One region of the Paenibacillus sp. sg306046 genome, then DNA from elsewhere that is predicted to be linked to it. Evidence: riboswitches for the same ligand, from Rfam matches in the RefSeq annotation. Region 1 holds a riboswitch; each other region holds the start of a gene.

Region 1 (5,189 bases):
AACAGCATGGAAGGTGTCGCCCTGGATCTCGTTGATGAGCCGGGCAATTTGGCCGGCCGAGTCGGTCGATTGTTCCGCAAGCTTTCGGATTTCAGCAGCTACGACGGCAAAGCCTCGGCCATGCTCGCCCGCTCTGGCCGCTTCAATCGACGCATTGAGGGCCAAAAGGTTCGTTTGGGAGGCAATCGTCGTAATCAGCGAAGTAATGCTGCCGATTTCCTCTGAACGCTCGCCTAACCGTTTTATGTTTTCTGCCGCCGCATGTACAGTCTCGTGAATAAAATCCATCTGGCTAGCCAAGCCGATAACCGACTGGTTTCCGGACTTGGCTTCCGCTGAAGCATTTGCGGACATATCGGATGTTTGATTCGAGGTCCCCACAATACCGTATACACGTTCCCCAATTTCCCCGACTAGCGACAGATTGCGCTCATATCCCGACATTTGACTTTGCAGGCCGTGGTTCGTCTGCTGGATACTTGCCGTGGTTTGCTGGACTGTAGACGACAGCTGATCCACGTTGCCCAGCAGGCTGGTCGTTGAATGGGCGACAACCTGTCCCTTCTCCAGGATGGTGCGGATCAAGCCTTGCAGGTTCTCCAGCATTTTATTAAAGCTTTGGGAAAGCTCTCCGATTTCGTCGTTCGTTTCGACGGCAAGTCTGGAGGTCAAATCTCCTTCGCTGGAGGCCAGTCCCTTCAGCTTCTCGTTCATAACGGAAAGCGGTTGTAGCGTTTTACGCATGACCGTGTAAATGATCCCGGCGGAAACGAGGAGGGAAACGATCGTCACCATAATGGAGAAGCGCAGCAAAGCATTCGCCTCGGCGTAGGCTTCGCTTTTGGGAACGAGAATGGCAATTCCCCAATCCATCGAGTTCGATTTGCCATAAACGATCATGTTGTCCACGCCATTCACCACGGCTTCTGCAATACCGGTGCTTCCGTTGATGCTGTCTTGTACAATTTTAGTCAGCGTCTCGTTTTGGAAGTCGGCTATTTTCTTCTGCAGGGTGTCTTCCTTGTTCTCGCTAGCCACAATGGTTCCGTCCTTCGTAAACACGATCGCATGACCTGTCTGGCCCAATTTCACTTTGGAAATCAGATTGATTAAGTCTTGTATCGGCTGACCTCCGTTGCTGACCCCTACGATCGTGCCTTGATCATTTTTGACAGGAGTTGCAGTTAAAACAATCGGAGTGCCCTCTACGCCGGGAGACTTGGAGCCGACCGGGTCTACTGTCACGGTTTCACCCTGGATCGCTTTTTGGAAATGAGGATAATCCTTCACGTCAACGGTTGCTCCCGGCAAATAAAGCTTTCCGTTCCGGTCAATAAATGCAAATTCATCCGGATTATTCGTAATCTCCGTCATACGCGAGCTGTAGGCGAGTATTTTAGGAATGTTATTGCTCCGCAAGTCATCGGATTGGCTCAACGCCTTGTATTTGTTCTGCGCTCCCTGAATCCAAATATCAATATAGTTTTGGACGGAGCTTAGCTGCTGGGCCGCCTGGTCCTGGAAGTTGCGCTCCAGCACATTTTTTGCTTTATGATAGCCTAGATAGGATACGCTGCTTAAGGCCAGTGCCATTAGAAGTGTCGTGATTACACTGCTTTTTACGGATAGCTTCAATAGGATCACTCATTTTCGTTAAGTTATAGTTGTTCGGCCAGCGGGTTATTCGTCGACGGCAGGGTGTTCACCCCGGAGGAAATAAAAAAGCCAGTCCGAATTGACTGGATGTGTATGCGCAGAGCCCTTCCACATTCGGTAATCCGGCCGCCTTAGCTTGTCCAGCCTTAGACCCGAAGCTTTGCGTCCCCGCCTTTCGACGGGTTTGCCTTTTCGCTAACTATTCTGTTTGTGTGTGGATGTAACTTGCTTAATTATATAACGACAAATCTCGACAGTAAACGATTTTACCCGGTATGCCTCCATAAATTTCTGTTTTTGTGATGTACATCACATAATAAGGGGGGCCACCCGATTCTGCTTGAAATCCGCCCCGCGTTTGCCGATAATACCCCTTGAAATGCTATACGATTACAACGCAGATTGGCGGACGCTTGCTCGCGTCTATGAGTCTGCTGCTGTATAAGGCTGGGGAATTAACGATGATGAAATTCGTAGCATATCTGCTCGTCATGCTTATTGGCTTGTGCGGCGCGCCTATGTCGGCCGGGGCAACCGACGGACCGCCGTCTCAGGACCTGCGGCAGTGGAGCCCTTACGAGGGAAGCACGGTGACCTTGAACGGGCCCTGGGAGCTGTATTGGGGGCATTTGCTTGCGCCGGACGATTTTGCCGCCGGTTCCGCTGCGCCCGGACACGCCTTGAGCGTATCCGTTCCCGCGCAATGGTCGGCTTATACAGCGGCCGGACAACCCCTGTCCAATGAAGGCTACGCGACTTACCGGCTGAGCTTCCAGCTGTCCGTTGAGACGGCCGGCCAGCCGCTCGGCCTGTATGTCAATAATATCGCGAGCGCCTACCGGCTATGGGTTAACGGCGTGCCTGCAGAAGCCAACGGGGTTGTCGGGGAGACGGCTGCGCTTACGGTGCCGAGAAGCTATCCGAGGGTGTACTTTTTCGTGCCGCGCCCGGGGGACAACGAGCTGGTGATTCAGGTTGCCAACTTTAATCAGCGCACAGGGGGAATCTGGGAAAGTCTCGAATTGGGGGATGCGGAGAGCATTTCCTCGTTGCACAGAAACCGGGTTATGGTGTGGACGTTTCTGACCGGCTGCCTGCTGCTGATGACGCTCTTCTCGATGTTTCTCTACCTGTTTCGCAAGCAGGAGGGCGCCGCTCTATGGTTTGGCCTGATCTGTCTGGCGATCTGCATCCGGTCGTCGCTGCTGGGAGAATCGTTCATTTACGTTCTGCTGCCGGGACTGTCCTGGGAATGGGGGGTGAAGCTGGAATACTTGTCGGAAATCGTCACAATCGGCAGTCTGGCGGCATTTGTCAACAAGCAATACCCGCATGAAGCGGCAGGCCGTCTGCTTCCCTTTTTTGCCGTCGGCCTCGGCGGGTTCGGTGCATTTGTGCTGGTCATGCCGGCTCTTGTATATACAAAGCTGATGCTTCCTTACATTATCGTGCTGCTGCTGCCCGTATTTATTTATGTGATGTACGTCTACATCCGCGCTGCGCTTGGCAGAAGAACGGGGTCGCGCTTCAACATGCTTGGCTTTGTCGTCTTTTTTGCCGCTGTTATCCACGAAATTTTGTATTATACCGGATTCGTATCGCTGGGCGGTCTCGTTCCGTTCGGGCTGCTGTTCTTTCTGCTGACGCAGCTGCTGAATTTATCCCTGCTCTTCACAAGAGCGGTTACCCGTTCGGAGCTGCTGTCCACGGAGCTGAATCAGGTCATCGCTTCGCAGGAGGAGACAATCCGGCAGCGCACCTCCTCCTTGCAGGAGCTCAATCTGCAGCTGGAGCGCGGAAATCAGGAGCTGAGCCGGATCGAGGCGATTCGCAGCGCCTTGCTGGCTGAGGTGTACCATGATTTGACTACCCCGATTACAGCGATTAAGGGCTTCTCCAAGGCGATCAAGACGGCTGTTATTCCCGCGCAGGAGGCGCCGGCGTACGCCGGCCGCATTTATGAGCGCAGCCTGCTGCTGGAGAAGCTGATCGACAACGTCATTGAGCTGAGCCAGTTGAAAACAGGCGAAATTCAGCTTGAGCTGGCGGAGACGCCGCTCCTGCCCTTTCTGCGTCAGCTGAGCTACCGCTACGCCGCCGAGACGGCCGCGCAGGGGATAACGCTGCTGTGGGAGGAGCCGCAGTACTCGCTTCCCGCGGGTCAGGAGCTGCTAGCGAGGCTTGACCGGTTCCGGTTCGAGCGCGTGTTCGCCAACCTGATTTCCAATGCAGTCAAATACACCCCCGGAGAGGGTGTCATTCGAATCTGGACGGAACTCAGGCCCGGCGATGAGTCTCCTGTCAGCCATGTGGTCATTCATGTGACCGATTCCGGCAGCGGAATCCCGGAAGCAGAGCTTCCCCACATTTTCAAGCGCCGTTACCGGATTGCCGGTCATCGGCAGGGATCGGCGGGCAGCGGCCTCGGGCTGGCGATCTGCAAGGAAATTGTGGCCCGCCATCAAGGTGAAATCGGCGTAACGAGCATCCCCGGCGAAGGCAGCGACTTTTATATGATACTTCCCGCCAAGGTCGGAGCCCTCCGCGCCGCCGCGGTCCATGACCCGAAAGGAGAAGAGCATGGAGACGACTCTTTTGCTGATTGAAGACGATCCTGATATTTGCGAGCTGGTGGCGATTTATTTGCGGAAGGAAGGATTTCGCGTTGATATTGCCGCTAATGCGGAGCAAGGGCTGGAGCTGTTTCGGCGCACGCAGTATCAGCTGCTGATCACGGATATTATGCTGCCCGGCATGGACGGCATGAGGCTGGTGGAAACCATTCGGAGCTGCTCGGACGTTCCGATTATTTTTATTACCAGCAAAAAAAATCCGCAGGATATTGTCGCCGGGCTGAGCATCGGCGGGGATGATTACGTGACGAAGCCGTTTGAGCCGGAGGTGCTCGTGGCGCGCGTGCAGGCGGGGCTGCGGCGTTATCGCTCGGCAGGCGCAAGAGCGGGCGGCGGCGCAGACGTATGGCGGGACGACTGGCTCTTCGTACACAAGAAGCGGCTGGAGGTCACGGTGAATGACAAGCCGATCGTCTTGCCGGCGAAGGAGCTTCAACTGCTGCTCCATCTTATGGACCAGCCCAATCAGGTGTTCAGCGTCGGTCGGCTGTACGAGCGAATCTGGGGGCTGGACGGGATGAGCGACGAGCGGACTGTCATGGTTCACATCCATCATCTTCGTAAAAAAATCGAACGGGACCCGGCAAATCCAGCCTACATTTTGACGATTCGCGGCTTCGGCTACAAGTTCGGCGGCAGCGAGCAATAGCAAGCGGGCAAAGCTCCAGGCGCAGCAACGGCCTGGAGCTTTTGCGCGCTTGCGGCGACTTAAACAGAACTTAAACAGGGACATGTATAATGCAGCTATCTTGACATCGAGAGAGAGGGATTATCATTGTCCAAGTTATTACTACGCAATAGGCTGGCGGTGCGTCTGCTGCTCGTCTGCATGCTGCTGCAAGCATGGAGCGGCTATGCCGCCGCTGCGCCGCAGAGCGCCATACTTACGGCAGGCGCGGC
Region 2 (5,189 bases), on a different contig from region 1:
AGCCGTGGCATCTGCGTTACGTCGGCGTTGAGTTGGCCAAGGACGTGACGAAGCAAGGGCTGACGCTGGAGGAATACATGAACAAGGGCGTTCCGGCTACCAATCCGAAAAACTAGGTCCTTCGGCCCAAGCATGGCAAAAAACCTTGATGCTCGCTCCACCTGGGGGCGATGTCAAGGTTTTTTGACGTTTTGTCAGGCTCAAACATCCTCGTACCGTGCAAATACCGCCGCCTGGCCGCAGCGGACCCCCGTTTCATCCAGCACATTCCATACGGTAGCTTCCGCGATCATAAACCTGCGGCCGCTGCCCGAAATACGTATTCCACTATAAGAACTGACGAAGCCCTTCTCCCGCACGTTCCGCATAAACACCTCACGTACGTCCTGCTCCATCGGCTCGGCCGTCAGCCGGGAGGGCATGCTTGTAAATGCCGCCCAGTCCAGCTCCCAAAGCTGCAGCGCCAGCTTGCTGCCAAAGTTCAGAACCGGGTCGGCTTCCATCCCGTGCGACAGCACGTAAAGCGGAGCATGGAACAATCGCTCGGCCGCCGTCTGCGGGTCCCCCTCCTCCAATAGCATACGGCCAGTCCAGTGCCGGTAGCTGTTTATCACACGAAGCGCGTGTTCATTGGTCGCGCCCACTCCCGTTCGCAGGGATTCCATCACCCGGCCTCCTTAATCCTCAATTCATCCTCAAGTCATCTTCAATTCATCGCAGCAGCCATTTTTTCACCAAGCAAACCGGTTCCTGCAATCCTAACAGCATCCATCCGCAAAAAACTCCACATGCCTTCCGCACAGGGAGCCTGTCCCTTCTTGCCCTTCCTTATAACGAACGCCAAGCCGCCCTAATACGTCTTTTCAACGTGATACGCTGCTGCGTTTTTCGCAAAGGTCCGGCTGACGCTGCCTGCATCGACCGTAAGGTCTACCGTCAGCCATTGTCCGTCCAAATAAACTTCATTCCATGCATGGTACTCCTGCACATTTTCCGATGTGCCCATCTGCAGCTTCGTTGGAATGCCTATACTGCGACTCATCGCTGCGAACAGCGAAGCGTAATCGTAGCAAATGCCTTTCTCAGCCGCAAGCACCTTGTCCAGCTCCGGCAAATAATCGGCTGCTACCGTCGCCGCCAGCTCGAAATCGTATACCATCGTATTAACGATGTAATCATAAATGGCCTGCGCCTTCTCGCGGTCCGTCTCTTTATGCAGCGTCAGCTCGCCGGCTTTGTCACGTACCGCTTGTGCGCCACTCCAATTTATATTTTGAATCGAGTTCAGGTAGACGCTTGTCTCCGCTTGCAGCTGAAGCTCAATCGAATCGCTGAGTACCGGTTTGTACGTATTGCCCGCCACCTGCTCCAGCACCGAAACGCGATACGCGCCATTGCCAATCTGCAGCGGGAAAAAGACTTCCTTTCCATCAGCAGCCAAATTGTACGTGTAGGTGATGCCGTCCTTGGCAACCATCAGCTTGGTTGCGGCGGCAGAAGCCGCCGTATACGTAATGCCGATCGCCCCATGCTCCAGCTTGGCGGCGCTTAGCCAAGAGCTTGAATCAGGCTTGGCCACCGCAAGCGGCGCATACATCGTGAATAAACTGAATATCAGAACAAAAGCTACCCATCGTCGCATCCTGCTGAACCCCCTTCGGTAGCTGGCTGCCTGCTTCCAAGGAAGTGAAGGCCCTGTAGCTTTGCGTCCCTGCCTTTCGACAGGTTTGCCGTTTATCGTGTGCGGCTTAATTTGAGATTAACATACTCTTTGGAAAATACAAGCCCTCAAGTAATGAAACCGGCTACCCTCCGACCAGAACAAATGCAGTCCAAGCTGAGCTAGAGAGAGATTCGTTTGGGAAGCTGACTTACCTTTACACCGCTGCCTCAGCTCGAAAGCTCATGCCCCGTCACCCAGAGATGATGGGTCACCTTTGGCCCGCCCGTAGTCGGCATATAATCCACCCGGTATACCGTCGTTTGCTGCGCTGAGTCAATCGTCGCCTCCGCTCCCTTCATCCCTTGCATATGGTCGGCGTGTAAAATAACCTTTGCTCCCGGTGAATACGGTTGCTGGGCTGCCGCTGCGATTTCCTCGTGAACCACCCACTGATGGTTGGTTACACGTTGTCCGCCGGTAAGCGGCGTGTACGAAACAGCATACACGGTCGTTGTATACGCCCCCGTGATCGTCGCTGTAGCGCCATTCATTCCTTCCATATGTGCGACTTTCATCACCGCCTGGCTTCCGACCTTGTAAGCGGGAGCCGTTGCGTTGTGCATGCCGGCAGGCAGCTCACTTGAACCGGAATGGTCCATTGCCGAATGATTGGTGCTCGCCTGACTGGATGGCGCATGACTTGCACCGCCCGTCTGGGTGACCGCTGCAGAACCTTGCTTCGTTGCCTGAGCTCCGCAGCCGCTTAACGCAAGCACGGCTGCAGCCCCGATCAAAGCAACTTGTTTGTTTATAAGGATTCGCCCCTTCAAAGTAAACCTCTCCTTTTTGATCCGTATGGATTAGCTGGATGTTCATTCCGCTGCTGCCTGTAGACAACACCTTACATACAATACCCCCCAATCGTATACTCTATACCAAAAAACGGTACAATGAAATGCTGACCGGCCGTTTTATAGCTCTGTACACATTTATCGCTTTACAACTCGCCGTGCAGCCCTGTTTGTCATATGACAAAACCATGACAGTCTTCAACATCCCCACGGTATCTCCAGCTTTTCGCGCTGTCTGCCGCCCCTCCTGTACTAAGCTGAACGGTCAAAACGCCAAAAGCTGCGTACTCCCGGTTTTGAGGGTACGCAGCTGCTTAGCGAAGCTTCTTTTTTCTTTTGGATGCTTTGGGTGCTGTAACGTCAGTTTTTTGACAATCAGTTGATAAATTTCAGATATTGCAGCATACGCTTGAGCATGACGGTGCCCTGAGCCCGCGAAGCATTTTCTTTTGGAGCAAATGTGGTGTCCGTCATCCCTTGCACAATCCCCGCCTTCATCGACTTCGCTACGGCATCCTTCGACCAGGAAGAGATGGAGCCGACGTCAGAGAACTTGTCCAGCATACTGGAATCCAACGCAACCTCTTTGTCGGATACGGTTAACGCTCGGACCAGCATTGTGACCATTTGCTCCCGGGTAATCATTGCATTCGGTTGGAACGTGCCGTCCTCGTAGCCTTCGATGAGACCCGCTTGCTGCGAAGCCCCCACCGAGCCTGCGAACCAGTCTTTGGCCGCGATATCCTTGAAGCCCTCAGGCTGCACTTCCGCAAGTCCCAGGGAACGAACCAGCAGAGCGGCAAACTCGGCTCTTGTGATCAAGCTGTCAGGGGCGAACGTTGTCTCCGAGACGCCATTGACGATCAGCTTGCTCGCCAATGTTTCTACGTCTGTTTTGGCCCAATGGCTCGACAAATCACCGAAGGTTTTAGGGTTGTGAATAACTGTGTAAATACTGTTTCCTTTGCGATACAAGACAGCCTTGGAACCGTCAAATACGGTCGGCACCGGGCGATAGGTGTTCGTATTCGGATCGACCCATACCCCTGTCGACGTAGCAGGATCAGCGGTCTGCGGAAGATGCACGGTGTGCGCAATATACGTGCTGAACCGGTTGATTTCCTGGCTTTGTCCGTTGCTCGCGACCACAGATACGGTGAACTCCACAGGGGCAGCCAGCGCATCCGCGCCTAGCTGAGCGGCGAAAGCGTTGGCCGCTTCGGCTGCTGCGCCCTGAAGCTTATTGACGACGATGCTTACCTTCACATCCGGGACAGTCACACCCATCTGCTGAGCAATCGCGGCAACATCAATTTGGTTGACAGGAAGCTCATAATCCCCCGCCTGGGTACGAAGCTGGAGCGTTGCCTGGGCGTTTTTGGAGCCGAGCAAGGCCACGGTTTCAGGCGCAAGCTCCACCTTCACGACAGAAGCGGCAGCCTTGACCTCCAATGAAAATACGGACGTGGCCGAGGTTGCTTTGGCAACCAGCTCCGTAATTTGGGCTGCATCGAAGGTAACGGCTACCTCGTTCCCTGTTACCGTTTCTCTGGCCGACTCTGTCAAAGCGACGACGGGTCGGGACGACGGAGTCGTGGTGCCCGTATTCGGTGTGGCCGGGCTGCCTCCTCCGCCCGTAGTTCCGCCACCGCCACCGCCCCCACCGGTCGATGTGCTTCCAATTTCGACGGTTCTAATAGCAAACTCGCCTGCACCGCTTCCATATCCGGCAATCAGCGTCATACTGGTGGCGGTTGTTTGCGGCACAACGAAGCTGAACGGATAAGCGCCGGTATTGTCCTTCGCATAAATCGCATCGACATGGATAACCGTGTTGTTATTATCAATGACCTTCAAGGTAATATCTTTTCCGACAGGCGACGACCCTTGAATGAACACTTGGGTTCCAATTGCATATCTCGACTGGGTCGTTGTTATCTGCACCTCGGCAGTTGCCGCATACACAGAACCGGGGGTCCACATGGGCGCCAAGCTCGCCGTACATACACTGAACGCGAGGCCGAGCAGCCTTATTTTCTTGATCACTGAGTATACCATTCCCTTCTGTTGTGAACAGGTGGAGGTATAAGACCGACAAGCAGCCTTATACCTCTATGATTACTTCAACTGCAGCTGAGCTTTTTGAGCAAGCAATTGGGAGGCTGTCTGTCCGTTCAGGTTATCGAAAATGTAGGCCTCAATCGTGTACAGCTTGAGATCGCCCGCCAAGCCGCTGAACGTTTGCGTAATTTCGACGTTTCCGGTGATATCCATTTCGGACGCAATCAGTTGTACAGGCGTACTTCCCTGCTTCAACTCGAAAATAACAACCTCTTTCCCCGCGTGGCCCTTCACCGTCTCGATGTTCAGCTTAGCCGTCAAGCTGTTTGTCCCGGACGTAAGGCTGCTTGCAGTGATCGCGAATTCTCTGCCGTCGAAAATGCCTGTCAGGTTCACGGAATCATTGCTGAGCGGCGAGGTGCCTGTCGCGTTTTGAATACCCTGCACCCGAATCGCATCTCCGATCACAATCGTCGAGCCGCTCACATCGGTTACCGTAATTTCAAGCACACGGCCATCATTTTTCCAAAGTCCTGTGTACTGGGCTCCCAAAATTTTCGCAGCTGCCAGAGAACCAAATTTGACGTACTGATCGACGGTTGCTTTCGTCCACT
Region 3 (5,189 bases), on a different contig from region 1:
ATTGACGGAACCGCTATCGAGGTTGCGCTGGCCGCAGCCAAAGCGGCGGGGCTGGCCAACGATCTTTCATTTAAAGTCAGCCCTGTCAGCAAAGCGCTGCCAAGCGGCGAATACGGCTGCCTGATCACCAATCCGCCTTACGGCGAACGGCTCGGCGATTCCACCGAGGTCGAGCGCGCGCTGCGCCAGTTCGGCCACATGCACAAGCAGCTGCCGACCTGGTCGGCCTATCTGCTCAGTCCAAGCAAGCAGTTGGAGCATTACACCGGCCGCCACGCGGACAAAAAACGCAAGCTGTTTAACGGACGGATCGAATGTAACCTGTTTCAGTTTTTCGCGCCGGGAGGCTTGTACGGCTGGCGCAAGGACGGCGGACAGCCGGGCGGCGGACAGCCACCCCGCGGCAACTAACCGCAGGCCGCCACGCGATGGATAGTAACCCTCCACAAACAAACAGTACCCCGAAGGGCTCCTGCTCGGAGCCCTTCGGGGTACTTGTTTTTGAACCGCACGGTCATGCTGTTATCCCGCCCGATTCACCTCGTGCCCGGCGCTGGCGGCAGCAGCAACCGCTGTACTTCAAGCTGCTGCAATCAACCGTTCCGCTTCATCGTATCGACAAGCACTTGCAGCACTTCATCCGCCTGCTCATACGCGATCTGGCATGTGCCGGCAGCCCGGTGCCCGCCGCCGCCATGCTCCAGCATCAACGCGCCGACATCCGTCTGCGACGTACGGGCAATGATGCTGTGTCCGCAAGCGAACACGCAGTTTTGCTTGTTCCTGCCATCGACGATCCAGATCGAAATATTTTGCTCCGGATACAACGCATATACCATAAACCGGTTGCCCGGGTAAATCGTCTCCACATTACGCAGGTCGGTGATGATGACGTTGCCGTCGACCCGGGTATATTGGGCGAGCATCGCGCGGTATTCCTGATCCAGCTCGAAATAACGCTTCACACGCTCCTGTACGTCAGGCAGCAGCAAAATATCATCAATGCCCATATGCGCGCAATGATCCACCAGCTCCTCCATCAGCTGATAGTTGCTGATCCGGTAGTCGCGGTAGCGACCCAAGCCTGTGCGGGCGTCCATAATGAAGGACAGCAAGTCCCAGCCCCTTGGCCGGAGAATATCATCCGCGCTGAATTGAGCGGCATCAGCCTTGTCTACGCCAGCCATAATGTCATCGAGACCGGCGCCGAACTTGTCGCGACCGCCGTAATAATCATAAACGACGCGCGCTGCGCTTGGCGCAACCCGTACCTCGCCTTCAAATTGTACCTGCTCGCCCGTACGCTCCAATTCGCTGGAGTGGTGGTCAAACCAGAGGCCGCAGCCCGGAACAAACGGCACGTTGGCCAAAATATCATCCTTCGTCACTTCGACAATGCCATCCTGCATATCCTTCGGATGAACAAACTTCATCTCGTCAATCATACCGAGCTTTTTGAACAGCATTGCACATACCAAACCGTCAAAATCAGAACGCGTAATCAGTCGCATGGAGTCCTCCCGTAATAGCTCTCTAGAACTACATAAAGATTCTAGCTCCATTATAAGCCCTGCTACTCCGTCACACAATACCGCCGCAGCCGACTCGCAACAAAAAAAGACCGCCGCTGCAAGCCGCAGTCCGCCGTCTCCTGAAATCCCGCACAACTGCAAGCTCCGGAGCGGCCGACCGGGCGGCTGCTGATGACGATCATTTTCTTCTGCTGCAGCTTGCTAAATCAAGCTGCTGATTGCAAGCTTCCAAACACAGATCATAAGCCTGCTTTGAGCCGCTGCGGCCTGCACACCAGGTAGTCAAACAGCGGCAAAAACCAGTCATGATGCGCTTCACATTGAATCGACAGCTTGACATCGCCCTGCCAATAAAACGTCAGCAGCTGGCGGCTGCGCCCCCGCACCATTTCCACATCCCAGTCCGGGCTTGTCAGCTCATACACCTCTTTATTGACAAACAGCTTGGGACCTTCCTTCGACAAAAACAGACCGATAAAATCCTTACCGATTTTCGTGTAAAAGCCCTGCTTGCTCATGATGCTGCGTCCTTGCTCCAACATTACACGTCCTCTCTGCCGTCTACGCCAACAAACGACTTCCCGTGGTCCCGGCACAAGAGTCGTTTCTCCCTATCGCTCAAGAATCGCTCCGTTCCTTCGGAAGCTGGCTGGCATCGCGCCTGATGTCATGCGCCTAAGCCCCTGTAGCTTTGCGTCCGCAGGCTTTCGCCCGGTTTGCCCTTATCGGGTACGTTCGAATCGTATGGTAACGTATGTGTCTTCCTTGTTGCCGCATTCAGAAAGATCAAGCTTCCTGATTAGTATAAGAATAAGAGATCGGCAACAGCAGTCGCATCCTGCTTTGTAACTAATTTCTCCCCGCATATAAGGACTTTCGAATCATTTCGTGGAGTTGAAAGCCCCTCCAATACAAATACAGGCCGGCAAGCGTAACCGCTGCGATGGTCGTAAACATAGGTCCGCCTCCCCACTGCGCCAGCAAATAGCCGCCGATCACAGGCCCGATAAAGTGGCCCAGATTCGCCATCGACTGCGCGCCGTAATACGTCCCGCGCATGCCGTCCGGCGCAAGCCGGTCAATCAGCACATTGGCCGCCGGATAGTTCAAAATTTCCCCCAGCGAAAACACAAACATCGACAGCATAAACAGCGCCATGTTGTCAGCCAGCGCATATCCGATATCGCCCAGCGCAAACAGGAGGCCGCCCGCCATAATCGCCTTCAGCGGATCTCGTTTCTCCGCCCAGCGGCTCAGCGGCACCTGAAGCAGCACAACCGTCACCGCATTGAGGCTCATCAGCCAGGCAAACAGCAGCGCGCCATCTGCCACGCTTTCCGATACATATTGCGATAAGGTCGCCATCATCTGCGAATAACCGATTGCCGCGATAATGCCGCCGCCGATATAGTAGCGGAATATACGATCATGGCGGATAACCTTCCAGGCTGCGCCCACCGTCAAACCGCTGCGGTTCTCACCATCAATCCGACTGATCCCGCATGCCTGCAGCAGCGCGTACAGCATAATCGTATACAGGAGATACAGACAGGCCGTAATCAGAAACGGCAGCCACGCCTCCAGTGTGCCGAGCAGCGCGCCAAGGAGCGGGCCGATCGCCACGCCGATATTAATCGCCAGATACCGCAACGAAAATACACGCAGCCGCTTCTCCTTGGGCGTTACGTCCGCCATCAGCGCCTGGGATACCGGCTCGTACAACGAACGGCACAGCCCGTTCAGCATATTCAGCAGCATGAACACGATCGGCGCTTTTGCAAGTGCGAAGCCGCCGAACACGAGCACCCAGCCGCACAGCGCAATCATCATGATCAGCTTGCGCCCGAGCCGATCGGACAGCGCGCCGCCGATAAAACCGCCAAAGGTGCCTGCAAGCGAGCCTGAACCGATGATCAGGCCGATCAGCACAGGGCTCAGTGCCGATTCCCGCGCCAGATAAATGGCCAGGAAAGGCATGCTCATCGAAGACGCGGTACGCGCAAGCACCGTCCCGACAAGCAGCACATGGACAATCGGGTGATAATTTTTCCAGAACCGGACTGCCCGGACCCGGCTTTGATCCAACAGGGACGCCAGCATACGACTTAACTCCTTTTATTAACCTGAGGTAAAAAATAGATTGAGAGTTATTATACAGGATGGGCGCGGTTCTGGACAGCTTTTTTGAAAATATCGCTGGAACATTCCTTTCAATTTCCAAAATAGAGCAGTGAGGAAAGCTTCTGATCGAAGCCCTGAAATAAAAAAATCCCCGGAGCGGCTGGCCCCGGAGATACGCGAATCAGTGAGAATAAATCATTGCTTCTTTACATATTTGCTTGCTTTTTCAATTGCCTCGTCTTCGGTTTTGCCGGTCACATACCGGCCGTTGATAAAAATAAACGCGAAGCGCGAGCAGGGGCCGCAATACGACTTGCAGCCCACCTTGATGTCAGCGTCGGGCGCCAGCTTTTGCAGCTTGGACACCGCTGTTTTCATTTTCATATGCTTGCATTTGTCGCAAACCCGTATATCGTTAGCCATCCGGCATTCCTTTCTTAGCGCGGCCTGATCAATGGTCCCCGTGATTCCCCTTGCTTGGATTCGTAACGGCGAAGCCTTCCTCCGGCACATAGAAATAATCCACGCGGATGCCGTCCAGCATAGGCTCGTCCTTCTGCAGCAGCACCTCGATGCCGCTATCCGTTGTGACAAGCTCATCATTATCGGTCTGCGTGTCCATCGACATGCCATAGTGGGCATGGTCGCCATGCGAATGCGTCACGTATACGCGAAGCTTCAGTTCCTTATTTTCTTCCTGATCCAGCTCAGCCCGCAGCATCTTGGCCGCGTTGCGCGAAATTTTACATTTCATCGTCAAGTCACGTCTCCCACTCTGTATTTCCCCTATTGTATAAAAACCGGGGGACGAAAGCAACCGTTAGCTGCCGGCAAATGTGTAGGAAAGCGGATGAAACCAAGAGAATCCACACTCGTAATGCAACGAGACTTGCGCGGAAGCGCGGCGTCTTTTAAGATGAAGGAAAGAAAAAACGATGACCGGAAAGGCTAAGGTGAACGAATGATCCCGTTTTATCGGAAGTATTCGAAAACGATCTTCGATATCGCGCTGCTCGTTGTAACTGTGTACTTGTTTATGTTTTTGTTCAGCTATGTGTACAATTTGGCCAAGCCTATTTTTATCGCCCTCGTCATTTATGTCATCGTTGAACCGCTGGCCCGTTTCCTGCATCGCAGAGGACTGCCCAAGCCGATCGCTTCAGCCATTTCCACGCTTGTATTTGTTGTTATCATTTTGGGCGTCATTACAGGGGCCGGCGCCATCTTTACCGCCCAAATTATTTGGCTGGCCGACAAGCTGCCCGACTACGCCAGCATTTTACAGCAGCAGTTGTTCAACCGCACCGAGCAAGTTCAATCGCTCATCGGCACGCTGCCCGTGGACCTTGATCTGGTGAACAAAGCGAAGGAATATTCGGTCGATATTATCCAGAAGCTGACCTTGATCGCCCGCAATTCGCTGATTGGACTGTTCGGCATGCTGACGTCGGTGTCCACCTTTGTCGTCAACTTCGTCATCGGTATTATTCTCGCTTACTTCCTCAGCATCGAGATTCAGTCCTGGAACCGGATCGC
Region 4 (5,189 bases), on a different contig from region 1:
TGCTTCATTCGGCCAAGGATGCGGAAGACGTTACGCAAGAAGCGCTGATCAGCATCTTCTCGTCTCTCCCCCACTACCGGCATCAGGGGTTTAAGTCGTGGATTACAAGAATCGCAATCAACAAAGCCATTGACCACAAGCGGTCGAGAGACCGCAAAAAAGAGCAGCTGACGGCGGAGTGGGGAGAGCTGGAGCTGGTTGCCGCTACCCGAGGTCAGCCTGTGGAGGACACGGTGCTTGCTCGCGAAAAGCGGAAGCTTGTACACGGTTATATGGACCAGCTGCCGGAGCATTACAGACAAGTTGTCTATGCCTTTTACATGGAAGAAAAGTCTTACCAGCAAATTGCGCAGGAGCAGAATATTGCGGTAAAGACCGTGGAATCCAAATTATATCGTGCCAAGCAATATTTACGGAAAATTTGGGAGGAGGATGATCGCGAATGAAGCATATTGCAGAGGAGGTATGGCAGTTATATACGGAAGACCGGCTTTCCCCGGAGGAAAGAATGGAATGTGACGATCACCTGCTCAGCTGCGACGTTTGTCTGGCTGTGTATCTCCAATGTGTGGAACAACAGGCTGATTCGTTGCCGGAGCCGGATCTGGAGCGGATAACGCAGGAATCGCTGAAGCGCTGGGTGGAGGTCGCTATTCCTGCGTCCGCATCCCCGGATTCGGCAGCAGCGAAACGCGGCGTGAGGCGTGAGGTTTGTCGCGGCTGGCTGCGTCATCCGGCGGTTCACTACACCTTGGCTGCCGCAGTTACGATGCTGCTGATGGGCTCGGGTGTATTCCAGGTATTCACTCAGCAAGCCAGAGCCTGGGATGCCGCACAGGGAAGCCCTAAGGCTGTTCGTCCGCCGTCCTTGTCGGAGCAAATGATGGATCGGACAGTTGAATGGATTGCGACGCTCCAACCGAAACCTAGACAAGATGAAAGAAGAGGGAAGCACGATGAATAGACCTAAAAACCCGGCGGTTGCCTTGATCCTGTCGATGATTCCCGGATTTGGCCAGCTGTATATGGGCCGCATTTTGAAGGGCTTGTTTTTCGGAGGTATGTTTGCAGGGCCGTCTCTGATTGCGTTGTTTCTGCTTATGATATCCCGGCATGAAGATGTTGCATTGGCCATGCTGCTCATGGCCGCCTTCGTCTGGCTGTTGAATCTGATAGATATGGTGAGGATTGTCAATCGGGCTTATGCTGCGCAAGCGGGATATGGCGGACCCAGCGTCGGAGGCGGGGAATATGGACCGGCCTACGCCCAGGGGAGCGAGTTTTCGTCCAGCTATGGGGATCAGGCGGGGAGAGACCGTTATTTTACGATGCTGCTGTCGCTGCTGCCGGGTTTGGGGCATTTCAATCTGGGGTTGATGCAGCGCGGGCTGGCGTTTCTCGGCTTGTTTTTTGGATTGGCGATGATCACGGTGTTTATTTCGGTCATGTCCGGACAAAGGAATTTTCTGGTGCTGCTTGGAGCACTGCCGATTATTTGGCTGTACGCGATGTTCGATTGCGTGCAGCAGCTGAATAAGCGTGACCGGGGAGAAGCGCTTGTAGACCGTACATTCTTCGAGGATTTTCAGGAGGGACGCGAGGCCGGCAAAAAAAATAAAACCTTGGCTGTTCTGCTTTCGATTTTTCCGGGCGCAGGCCATATGTATATCGGGCTGCAAAAGCGCGGCTTGCAGTTTATGGCCGCCTTTCTGTTCGGGATGTATTTTCTGGACGCGCTGCGGCTGTCGCTGTTCCTGTTTGTCATCCCGATTTTATGGTTCTACAGCTTTTTCGATTCGCTCCAGCACATCTCCAAATTGGGGCGTGAGCCGCTCGTGGATACGCCGCTGCTTGAATGGCTGGCCGAACGGCAGCGCTTGCTTGGCTTCGCATTGCTCGGCTTAGGCGTCTATTACTTGATTGACCAAGTTTTAGTGAACACGCTGGGGTTGTGGGTGCCTGATTATGTGCAGTCCAGAGTGATGCATTTTTACTACAGTTATTTTCAGACCTTTATCGTGTGCTTGCTGTTGATCGGCGGCGGGTTTCGCTTGCTTCGAGGCCGCGGCAAGCCGCCGCGCCCGTAGACAGCCTGCACAGGCGCAGAGCGGCGTGTATGGAGTGAGATCAGGCAGAATGGAGGCGGGAGCTGGACAGGCGGAAGGGGCAGCAGCAGCTGGCTGGCTACAGAGCAGAACTGACGATATGGGTCGGGGTCCATGGCAGGCGCTGCTGTCTGATTGGCTATGCCCTGCCGCGCAGACGGCGGAAAAATTGGGTGAGCAGGCTGGCGCATTCGACCTGCAGCACGTTAGGAATAAGCTCGACCCGATGATTAAAGCGTTCTTCCTGCAATAAATTCATCAACGTACCGGCACAGCCTGCTTTAGGGTCCGTTGTGCCGAACACCACGAGCGGAATCCGCGCTTGGACGATCGCCCCGGCACACATCGGGCATGGCTCCAGCGTGACGTATAACGTACAGCCGAGCAGCCGCCAGGCGTCCAGATGCTCGCTCGCTTGCTTGATGGCAATCAGCTCTGCATGGCCGAGCGGGTCTTTGGCTGTTTCGCGGACATTGTAGCCCCGTCCGATAATTTCCCCATCCTTGACGATGACTGCGCCAATCGGAACTTCATTCAGCCGTTCGGCCTTCCGGGCTTCCTCTATAGCTGCCTGCATAAATGACTGATGGATGTGTAGGTCATCCAATCGGCCCACCTCTTTTACAATAAATTCATGAAATCGAACAAGCATTCGTTACGCACAAGCTGTGGATAACGTTGTGGATAGCCAGTGAATTTCCCGTATCCATTGTAGATAAATCAAGCGGTACAAGCAAGCCTTCAGCTATAGGGAAAACTTATCCACAGACATGCGGCAATTGTGAATGATTTTTTTTCAAATTTTCGCCCAAATTAAAGTTGCCAGTTTGCAGGGAACCTCCTATAATAAGAATTATTAATAGGTATTTATACCCAATTTCTGGGGGATACCATAGTTATAACGTCTGGTTCGTTCGTTTGTTTCTGGCAAACCTGTTGAAAGGCAGGGACGCAAAGCTTAGGGTCTAAGGTCCTCTGGTGATAGAGGCTATGGCAGCCTGGCCGCCGAATGTACGCAACGTACCGGTGAGCAGGCTGAGTCTCGGCATTTGAGAATCGGCTTTTTTGTTGTCTGCAAACAGGGAACAGGGAGAAGGAGAGGGCGGTCAGCCATGTCCAAAGCGGCCAAAAACGGCAAGATTTCCTACGAGTACACGCAAGAAGCCTACAGAGCCACTAGCGGCATCCTGCTGAACAGCCGTACCGTTGTCGAGAAGAAAGAGTTTGTCTCGACAGGAGTTCTCACGTATGCCGAAGGGGATATCCTCGAAATTGAAATGTCGGAGTACAAAGCGTTTGATCTGGGCGATGCGGTGAAAATTACGGTGTATTCGCCAGGCGGAATTTACACGTTTCAATCGACGGTCGTAGCGAAGGACCATGAGGCGCTTATGCTGATCAATCCTCCTGCGAATCAGAAGCGTTTCGCCGAAAAACGCGAAAATCCGCGGATTGATGTGGAGCAGAGCGGTCATCTGCTGGCTGTCCGTCACGAGAATGGCGGCGGGCCGGAGCTTCAAGAGGAGCTGCCATTGGAGATTCGCAATGTAAGTGTCAGCGGAATCGGCTTTTTTTTGCAGGCCGATCTGAAGCTGGACGCCACGATGCGCGCCGAGGTCAAGCTGAACCTGGGGTTCGAAATTGCGTGCTTGCTGGAAATCGTCAGGTCGGAGCCTGGTGAATCCGGCGTCTATTACGGAGCGCGTTACGTCGATATTCCGACAGATAAGGTAAATGCATTGCGGGCCTTCGTACTGAAGAAGCAGGTAGAGCAGCATTTTACTTCCAAGGAATCGGCCAGAGTCAGACGTATTTTCAAGTAATTTGCAATTCGTAGCGGTCGTAGGTCACTTGTGACTGGAGCTTGCAAGCCGCAGGCGCAACGGATACCTTCTTTCCGGGGAAAGGGGGTATTTGTGTTTTCGGATGATACGGGATGACACAGACCGCAATTATAGGATATAATAGAATGTCAGGATTAGATTTTCGCTTTCGTTCATGGATAGGTTCAGATGAAGTGATTAAACTGAGGGCTTGTTGAACAAGCTCTATCTGTTAAGGAGTTGTCTATATATGGGTTTGTCTTGTGGAATCGTCGGGCTGCCGAATGTCGGCAAGTCAACGCTGTTTAATGCGATTACGCAGGCTGGTGCGGAATCAGCCAACTATCCGTTCTGTACGATTGATCCGAATGTCGGTGTCGTTGAGGTGCCGGATGAGCGTCTGGCCAAGCTGGCCGACATTGTGCAGCCGAAAAATATTGTGCCGACAGCCTTTGAATTTGTTGATATCGCCGGTCTCGTAAAAGGCGCGAGCCAAGGCGAAGGACTCGGCAACAAGTTTCTGGCGCATATCCGCGAGGTCGATGCCATTGTGCATGTCGTTCGCTGCTTCCAGGATGAGAACATTACGCATGTATCCGGCGGAGTTGATCCGATCAGCGATATCGAGACGATCAATCTGGAGCTGATTCTCGCCGACGTGGATTCCGTCGATAAGCGGATCGACCGCTCCCGTAAAAACATGAAGGGCGGCGACAAAAAGTACGCCCAGGAAGTCGAGTGCCTGGAGCGGATCAAGGAGGCTCTCTACAATGACAAGCCTGCGCGCAGCGTAGAGCTGAACGATGAGGAGAGGCTGCTGATTCGCGACCTGCATCTGCTGACGATGAAGCCGGTGCTGTATGCGGCCAATGTCAGCGAGGCGGAAGTTGCTGATACGGAAGGCAATCCGTTCGTACAGAAGGTGCGCGAGTACGCAGCGCTTGAAGGTGCGGAGGTCGTGCCGATCAGCGCCAAGGTTGAATCGGAAATTGCTGAGCTGGAAGGCGAGGACAAGCAAATGTTCCTTGACGAGCTTGGCTTGACGGAATCGGGACTGAACCGGCTGATTCGCGGGGCTTACAAGCTGCTCGGCTTGTATACGTATTTTACCGCGGGTGTGCAGGAGGTTCGTGCCTGGACGATTCGTAAAGGAATGAAGGCGCCGCAGGCGGCCGGCGTCATCCATACGGACTTCGAGCGCGGCTTTATCCGCGCTGAGGTCGTCGGCTACGAGGACTTGACGGGCTCCGGCTCGATGAAT

Evidence for each region. Region 1 has a riboswitch for cyclic di-GMP ahead of AC6ROY_RS09430 (methyl-accepting chemotaxis protein). Riboswitches for the same ligand answer to the same signal wherever they lie in the genome.
Region 2: linked by a shared signal. The riboswitch ahead of AC6ROY_RS24785 (transglutaminase-like domain-containing protein) and the one ahead of AC6ROY_RS09430 (methyl-accepting chemotaxis protein) in region 1 are both predicted to bind cyclic di-GMP.
Region 3: linked by a shared signal. The riboswitch ahead of AC6ROY_RS16865 (hypothetical protein) and the one ahead of AC6ROY_RS09430 (methyl-accepting chemotaxis protein) in region 1 are both predicted to bind cyclic di-GMP.
Region 4: linked by a shared signal. The riboswitch ahead of AC6ROY_RS15160 (PilZ domain-containing protein) and the one ahead of AC6ROY_RS09430 (methyl-accepting chemotaxis protein) in region 1 are both predicted to bind cyclic di-GMP.

Annotation. Positions count from the first base shown of each region.
Region 1 is NZ_JCAMRT010000007.1:115,248-120,436, forward strand. Features, by position in the region: gene AC6ROY_RS09430 (methyl-accepting chemotaxis protein) at 1-1,635, opposite strand, end outside; cyclic di-GMP riboswitch class I at 1,770-1,855, opposite strand; gene AC6ROY_RS09435 (sensor histidine kinase) at 2,118-4,262, shown strand; gene AC6ROY_RS09440 (response regulator transcription factor) at 4,237-4,938, shown strand; gene AC6ROY_RS09445 (S-layer homology domain-containing protein) at 5,065-5,189, shown strand, end outside.
Region 2 is NZ_JCAMRT010000049.1:2,140-7,328, reverse strand. Features, by position in the region: gene AC6ROY_RS24795 (M15 family metallopeptidase) at 1-116, shown strand, start outside; gene AC6ROY_RS24790 (MEKHLA domain-containing protein) at 201-665, opposite strand; gene AC6ROY_RS24785 (transglutaminase-like domain-containing protein) at 851-1,642, opposite strand; cyclic di-GMP riboswitch class I at 1,657-1,742, opposite strand; gene AC6ROY_RS24780 (YdhK family protein) at 1,891-2,493, opposite strand; gene AC6ROY_RS24775 (S-layer homology domain-containing protein) at 2,890-4,560, opposite strand; partial or broken gene AC6ROY_RS24770 (beta strand repeat-containing protein) at 4,633-5,189, opposite strand, start outside.
Region 3 is NZ_JCAMRT010000016.1:38,698-43,886, reverse strand. Features, by position in the region: gene AC6ROY_RS16875 (THUMP domain-containing class I SAM-dependent RNA methyltransferase) at 1-411, shown strand, start outside; gene AC6ROY_RS16870 (exopolyphosphatase) at 594-1,511, opposite strand; gene AC6ROY_RS16865 (hypothetical protein) at 1,772-2,074, opposite strand; cyclic di-GMP riboswitch class I at 2,170-2,263, opposite strand; gene AC6ROY_RS16860 (MDR family MFS transporter) at 2,382-3,632, opposite strand; gene AC6ROY_RS16855 (YuzB family protein) at 3,849-4,076, opposite strand; gene AC6ROY_RS16850 (iron-sulfur cluster assembly accessory protein) at 4,105-4,407, opposite strand; gene ytvI (sporulation integral membrane protein YtvI) at 4,615-5,189, shown strand, end outside.
Region 4 is NZ_JCAMRT010000013.1:158,919-164,107, reverse strand. Features, by position in the region: gene AC6ROY_RS15180 (RNA polymerase sigma factor) at 1-446, shown strand, start outside; gene AC6ROY_RS15175 (hypothetical protein) at 443-964, shown strand; gene AC6ROY_RS15170 (hypothetical protein) at 957-2,087, shown strand; gene tadA (tRNA adenosine(34) deaminase TadA) at 2,245-2,712, opposite strand; cyclic di-GMP riboswitch class I at 3,022-3,115, shown strand; gene AC6ROY_RS15160 (PilZ domain-containing protein) at 3,218-3,928, shown strand; gene ychF (redox-regulated ATPase YchF) at 4,179-5,189, shown strand, end outside.